2 linked regions of the Aquibium oceanicum genome follow. The protein of the gene in region 1 interacts with the protein of each later gene in a pairwise test. Links are inferred from orthologs where the notes say so. Each region holds a gene or a part of one and is shown on either strand. Other genes may lie near its edges.

Evidence for each region.
Region 2: the proteins of eno (region 1) and rpe interact in binary tests that used the Escherichia coli proteins (3 or more experiments, as listed by UniProt). The link is inferred for Aquibium oceanicum from one-to-one orthologs.

Annotation. Positions count from the first base shown.
Region 1 is NZ_CP018171.1:3,139,038-3,142,349, reverse strand. What follows is about bases 263-3,258. They hold eno (phosphopyruvate hydratase), read left to right. Parts: upstream 263-1,121; coding sequence 1,122-2,396; downstream 2,397-3,258. Other genes in these bases: pdhA (pyruvate dehydrogenase (acetyl-transferring) E1 component subunit alpha), read left to right, coding at 2,965-3,258; BSQ44_RS15335 (FtsB family cell division protein), read left to right, coding at 2,457-2,783; BSQ44_RS15345 (isopenicillin N synthase family dioxygenase), read left to right, coding at 263-1,012. Also shown: more of BSQ44_RS15345, read left to right, coding at 23-262; more of pdhA, read left to right, coding at 3,259-3,312. UniProt on the Escherichia coli protein: Catalyzes the reversible conversion of 2-phosphoglycerate (2-PG) into phosphoenolpyruvate (PEP). It is essential for the degradation of carbohydrates via glycolysis.
Region 2 is NZ_CP018171.1:4,526,666-4,529,946, forward strand. The notes cover bases 247-3,211. They hold rpe (ribulose-phosphate 3-epimerase), read right to left. Parts: upstream 2,089-3,211; coding sequence 1,405-2,088; downstream 247-1,404. Other genes in these bases: BSQ44_RS22105 (LysR family transcriptional regulator), read left to right, coding at 247-252; BSQ44_RS27020 (hypothetical protein), read left to right, coding at 314-466; gph (phosphoglycolate phosphatase), read right to left, coding at 698-1,408; BSQ44_RS22120 (ABC transporter ATP-binding protein), read right to left, coding at 2,216-3,211. In the rest of the region: more of BSQ44_RS22105, read left to right, coding at 1-246; more of BSQ44_RS22120, read right to left, coding at 3,212-3,281. UniProt on the Escherichia coli protein: Catalyzes the reversible epimerization of D-ribulose 5-phosphate to D-xylulose 5-phosphate.

The sequences.
Region 1 (3,312 bases):
CGGAAGCACCAGAGGAACACCGATGCCCCGAGCCGACTTCCCGATCTTCGACCTGTCGCGTTTCGAGGCGGCCGGGACGGAGGAACGGGCGTGGCTCGGCGGCGAGGTCGACGCGATTTGCCGATCGACCGGCTTCCTGGCAGTCAGCGGCCACGGCGTGCCGCAAGCGATAATCGACGGCGCATGGTCAGCGGCGCACGATTTCTTCGATCTTCCGGCCGAGCGAAAGCAGCAGGCGAAGGCGCCTTATCCTGGCTATCCCTACGGATACCTCGGTCCGGACTCGGAAGCGCTCGCCCGTTCGAAAGGGGAGGACACGCCGCCCGACCTCAAGGAGAGCTTCAACGGCGGGCCGCTCGGCGTGCCGGAAGGCGTCGATGATCCGGACGCTCTCGCCTTCTGCTATGCGCCGACGATCTGGCCCGACGCGCTGGCCGGTTTCCGCGACGCGTGGGAAGCCTATTACCAGGCCATGGAGGATCTGGCGGCACGCATCATGCGCGTCTTCGCCGTGGCGCTGAAGCTCGACGAGGATTTCTTCGCCCCGACCATCGACAAGCCGATCAGCGCGCTGCGCGCGCTGAACTATCCGCAGCAGCCGGTGCCACCGAAGCCGGGGCAGCTGCGGGCCGGAGCCCATACCGACTACGGCAGCCTCACCATCCTTTTGCCACAGGCCGGTTCCGGCGGGCTCGAGATCTTCACGCCCGAGAAGGTCTGGCGTCCCGTGCCGCCGGTGCCGGGTGCTTTCGTGATCAACATCGGCGACCTGATGGCGCTGTGGACGAACGATCGCTGGGTCTCGACTCTGCACCGCGTCGTTAACCCGGCAGCCGACTCGGGCGGCACCAGCCGTCGCCAGTCCTTCGCCTTCTTCCACCAACCGAACTGGCATCAGGAGATCGCTTGCATTCCCTCGTGCCTGGCGCCCGGCGAACAGCCGAAATATGCGCCGGTCAGGTCCGGCCCGTACCTGATGGGCAAGTTCCGCTCGACAGTGAAGGCGGCCTGAACCCGGAAAACGCCAGGCGCGGCGACACGGACGCCCCGATCGGATTGCCTTTTGCCCGGCGTCCGCTAAGAGAGGCGCGACCTTTCGGGACAGCAAAGAGGGACGTTCCATGACCGCCATCGTCGACATCATCGGCCGCGAGATTCTCGACAGCCGCGGCAATCCGACCGTCGAGGTCGACGTGGTTCTGGAGGACGGGTCCATGGGCCGCGCCGCGGTGCCTTCGGGCGCCTCGACGGGCGCGCACGAGGCGGTGGAACTGCGCGACGGCGGCGCGCGCTACCTCGGGAAGGGCGTCGAGCGGGCCGTCGAGGCCGTCAACGGCGAGATCTTCGAGGCGATCGGCGGCATGGACGCCGAGAACCAGATTCACATCGACCAGACGATGATCGAACTCGACGGCACGCAGAACAAGAGCCGGCTCGGCGCCAACGCCATTCTGGGCGTCTCGATGGCCGTGGCGAAGGCCGCGGCGCAAGCGGCCGGTCTGCCGCTCTACCGTTATGTCGGCGGCGCCGGCGCGCACGTGCTTCCCGTGCCGATGATGAACATCATCAACGGCGGGGCGCATGCCGACAACCCGATCGACTTCCAGGAATTCATGATCATGCCGGTCGGCGCGCCGACGCTGCGCGACGCCGTGCGCTGGGGCTCGGAGATATTCCATACGCTGAAGAAGGGGCTGAAGGACGCCGGCCACAACACCAATGTCGGCGACGAGGGCGGCTTCGCGCCGAACCTGAAGAACGCCAACGCGGCGCTCGACTTCATCATGGGGTCGATCGAGAAGGCCGGCTACAAGCCGGGCGAGGACGTCGGCATCGGGCTCGACTGCGCCGCGACCGAGTTCTTCAAGGACGGCAACTACGTCTACGAGGGCGAGAAGAAGACCCGCGACGCCAAGGCCCAGGCCAAGTACCTGGCGAAACTCGTGGCCGACTACCCGATCATCTCGATCGAGGACGGGATGGCGGAGGACGACTGGGAGGGCTGGAAGATCCTGACCGACATCGCCGGGCAGAAGTGCCAGCTCGTCGGCGACGATCTGTTCGTCACCAATTCGGCGCGCCTGCGCGACGGCATCCGCATGGGCGTGGCCAACTCCATCCTGGTCAAGGTCAACCAGATCGGCACCCTGACCGAGACGCTCGACGCCGTCGATACCGCGCACCGGGCGGCCTACACGGCTGTCATGTCGCACCGCTCGGGCGAGACGGAGGATTCCACCATCGCCGATCTCGCCGTCGCCACGAACTGCGGGCAGATCAAGACAGGCTCGCTGGCGCGCTCCGACCGGCTCGCCAAGTACAACCAGCTCATCCGCATCGAGGAGGAGCTCGGCAAGCAGGCGCGTTATGCTGGCAAGGGCATCCTGAAGGGATGACCGCGTAACCGCGCGTTAAGCACGATCGGGCCATAAGGGGGCAAAGGATTTACGCCCTCCATGTGGACCCGCCAGCACAAGAAACGAAACACCGGCCGTCTGATCGTCCCGGCGCTTACGGCGCTGTTTTTGAGCTATTTCGGCTATCACGCCTTCCATGGCGAGTTCGGCATCTACGCCAAGTACAGGCTGGAGGAACGGACCGCGGAGTTGACCTCCACGCTCGCCTCGAAGCGGGAGCGGCGGGAGGAACTCGAAGAGCGCATCGCGCTGCTGCGAGACGGGACGCTTGAGAAGGACATGCTGGACGAGCAGACGCGCCGTGCGCTCAACATGTCGGCGCCGGACGAGCTCACCATCATGCGCGCCTTTGGCAAATCAAATTAACCGAATACCGGTTAATAGCGCATTTTCCGTGCGATCATAAGTGCTTAGCTGCATGACTGCCATGCACTTTTCCGCGTGGCTGAAAGCGTGAAGCCGTGTTAGCTTTCCTTCCATCCTGGGGAGGAACGCCAAGACGCAGCCTCCCCGCCGTCCGTAAGAAGACAGGAACAGGGAGTGACGCATGAAGGCCGCGACGAAGAAGACGTCCGCGAAACCGAAGGCCGCTGCCGATAGCGCCGCGGCGGTAAAGGCCCCCGAACCCTCCGAGTTCGACAAGGACCAGGAACTCGCCGCCTATCGCGGCATGCTTCTGATCCGGCGCTTCGAGGAGAAGGCCGGCCAGCTCTACGGCATGGGTTTCATCGGCGGCTTCTGCCACCTCTACATCGGCCAAGAGGCCGTCGTCACCGGCCTCAGGCTGGCGATGAAGGACGGTGACCAGATGATCACCGCCTATCGCGACCACGGCCACATGCTGGCCATGGAGATGGAGCCGCGCGGCGTCATGGCGGAGCTGACCGGACGCCGA
Region 2 (3,281 bases), 1.4 Mb from region 1 along the record:
TTCGTGACCATCGCCAGCATGGTGTCGGTCGGGCTTGGCGTCGCCCTTGTGCCGCAGTCACTGCAGTGCATACAGCTCCCCAGCATCTGCTATCGGCCCCTGTCCGACGTGCGTCCCCGCTCGGAGCTGGCAGTGGCGTTCCGGCGCAGCGACGCGTCGGTGGTCGTGCGCGACTTCATCGCAGCGACCCGCCGCCGCGCGAGGTCCCTTTCGACCGAATCCAGGCCCGCAGTCTCCGGTAATGGAGAATGAGGGCATTTCCACCGGAACATGCCCGCCTCCCGTTCGTTCGGAACGTCACGAGGAGGACGCCATGTTGCGCAGGCTGCTGATGCTGTTGGCAATAGCCATCCGCCCCAGGCGCAAGCCGGTCACGCCCGAGGAGAGGCTGCGGCGCGCCGGACTGGCGCCGGAATTCTTCGGCGCCACGAGCGCGCGGAAATCGGGTCCGAAGTCGAAGGTCTGACCGGGATGGACCATCACGCGTCCAGTTGGCAGCGGTCAGGCGTAGGCCAGCCAGATGGCCAGAACGAGCAACGCAATGCCGCCCCTAGCCAGAACCGGATGCCGCCGCCGAGCACTCAGTGTCGAAGCCCGCGAGCCAGTCTCCCGTGCGGCCCTTCCGGAAATCGCCCCAGTCGCGGATTTCCGATCCAAGGCAGCAGCCCGACAATGGTCCTGGAACGGAACCGCCGGCTCAGGTCTGCGCCGGCAAGGTTCCGAGCGCGGTGGGAAGGTCTTGCAGGCTGACGAGCACGTGGTCGGCTCCGAGAGCATCCGGCGCCTCCGGCGTATAGCCACCGCGTACCAGGGCGACCGCAATGCCCGCCGCCCTGGCGGAGCGGGCGTCCGCCGCGCTGTCTCCGACCATCAGCGCTTGGCCGGCCGCGACATCCATCCTCGCCAGCGCGGCGAACAGCATGTCGGGCGCGGGCTTCTTGGCGATGCCGGGCTCCGCGCCCTGCACCGCCGCGAGGAACGGTGAAAAGCCGTAGTGGTCGACCACGGCGCGCGTGAACGGCATCGGCTTGTTGGAGACGACGGCGAGCTTCAAGCCCGCTGCCGAAAGGGCGGCGAGGCTTTCGCGGGCACCGGGCAGCACGGTCGTGAGGCGGGTCAGGTGCCGACCGTAGATCGGCATCATTTCGGCCACGGCATCGTCGAGCGCGCCGCCTTCGAGCGGCCGTCCACGTGCCGCGAAAGCCCGTTCGACGAGCTTGGCCACCCCGTTGCCGATCATCGCCCGCACGTCCGCCAGCAAATGCGCCGGCAACCCGTGCTGCGCCATCAGTTCGTTGGTCGCGGCTGCGATGTCGGGCGCGGAATCGACCAGCGTGCCGTCGAGGTCGAAGAGGACCGCCTTCGGCCAGCCGTCAGGTCGTCCGACGAGGAGCGGCGCGTCGCTCACGCCGCGCACCGCATCGCGCCATCCGACGCCCGCCGGATCGCGGCGATATTTTCCGCATAGGCCTGTTCGGTTCCGCCCTTGAACACCGCCGAACCTGCCACGAGGACGTTTGCCCCCGCCGCCGCGACCAGCGGCGCCGTCTCAGGCGTGACGCCGCCGTCGATCTCGATGTCGATCGGCCGCGACCCGATCATCGCCTTCACCCGCGCCACCTTCTCGACCACCGACGGTATGAAAGCCTGGCCGCCGAAGCCGGGGTTGACCGTCATGAGGAGCACGAGGTCGAGCCGGTCGAGCACGTATTCGATGACGCTCTCCGGCGTCGCGGGGTTCAGCGAAACGCCGGCCTTCTTGCCGAGGTCGCGGATCGCCTGTAGCGAACGATCGAGATGCTTCGTCGCTTCGGCGTGGACCGTAATGATGTCGCAGCCGGCATCGGCGAAGGCGGCGAGATACGGATCGGCTGGTTCGATCATCAGGTGGCAGTCGAAGACCTTCCTGGACCGACCACGCACCGCCTTGATGACGGGTGCGCCGAAGGTGATGTTGGGCACGAAATGCCCGTCCATCACGTCGAGGTGGATCCAGTCGGCTCCCGCGCGGTCCACCGCCTCGATCTCTTCGCCCAGCCGCGAGAAATCGGCCGAGAGGATTGAAGGGGCGATGATGGTGCTGGTCATGTCGAGCTTCCCTGGCTCATGCCGGTCGCAGCCGGCTTCGCGTCAGGCGCTGACATGGCTTGCGCGACGCCGGATGGCAAGGGTGGTGGCGTGCGGCCTGTGAAAAACGCGGTTGCGGCGCGGAAGCCTACGCGTCGAGCAGCAACACATCGTCGGGCGAGAAGCTGATCGAGGCTTTTTCACCGGCGACGGGCGGCGGGCTCGCCGGGTTGTTGAAGGTGTCGAGCGACACCAAATCGTCGCCGAGCGCGACGCGCACGCGGATGACGGAGCCAAGGAAGGAAACCTCGCGGATCACGCCGGTCGCGGTCGCCACGCGGCCCTGGCCATGGCCGAGCGAGATAGCCTCCGGCCGCAGCGCCAGCGATATCTGCTCTCCCGCCTTGCGGCCGGTGAGCGGGCGGCCGGTGAGAACCTCTTCCGAGCCGATCCGCACGATGCCCTTTTCGGCGTCGGCGACCTTGCCCTCCAGCACGTTGAGCGTGCCGACAAACCCCGCCACGAAGCGTGTCGCCGGCTTGTTGTAGATCTCGAACGGTGTGCCGACCTGTTCGGCGCGGCCGTTGTACATCACCACGATCCGGTCGGACATCGACAGCGCCTCTTCCTGGTCGTGCGTGACGAAGATGGTCGTGATTCCGAGTTCCTTCTGGATGGCGCGGATTTCCTCGCGCAGCGACACGCGCACCTTGGCGTCGAGGGCGGAGAGCGGCTCGTCGAGGAGAAGCACCTGCGGCTTGCCCGCCATCGCGCGGGCGAGCGCCACGCGCTGCTGCTGGCCGCCCGAAAGCTGGTAGGGATAGCGTCCGCCGAACTCCTGCAGCTTGATCAGTTCCAGCATCTCGCCGACGCGCGCCTGCATCTGCGCCTTGGGCATGCCGGCCACCTTGAGGCCGAAGCCGATGTTCTGCGCCACCGTCATGTTCGGAAACAGTGCATAGGCCTGGAACACCATGCCGATGTTGCGCTGGTTGGGCTTCAGGCGGGTGACGTCCTTGCCGCCGATGAACACCGAGCCGGAGCTGGGCTCCTCGAAGCCGGCGACGATCCGGAGCATCGTGGTCTTGCCGCAGCCCGAGGGGCCGAGGAAGGAGACGAATTCGCCCTGGCGGACGTCGAGGTTGAACTCCTGTACGACCACGGTCGTGCCGAAGGCCTTGTGCACCTGACGGATGGAGAGGAACGTGTCTGAC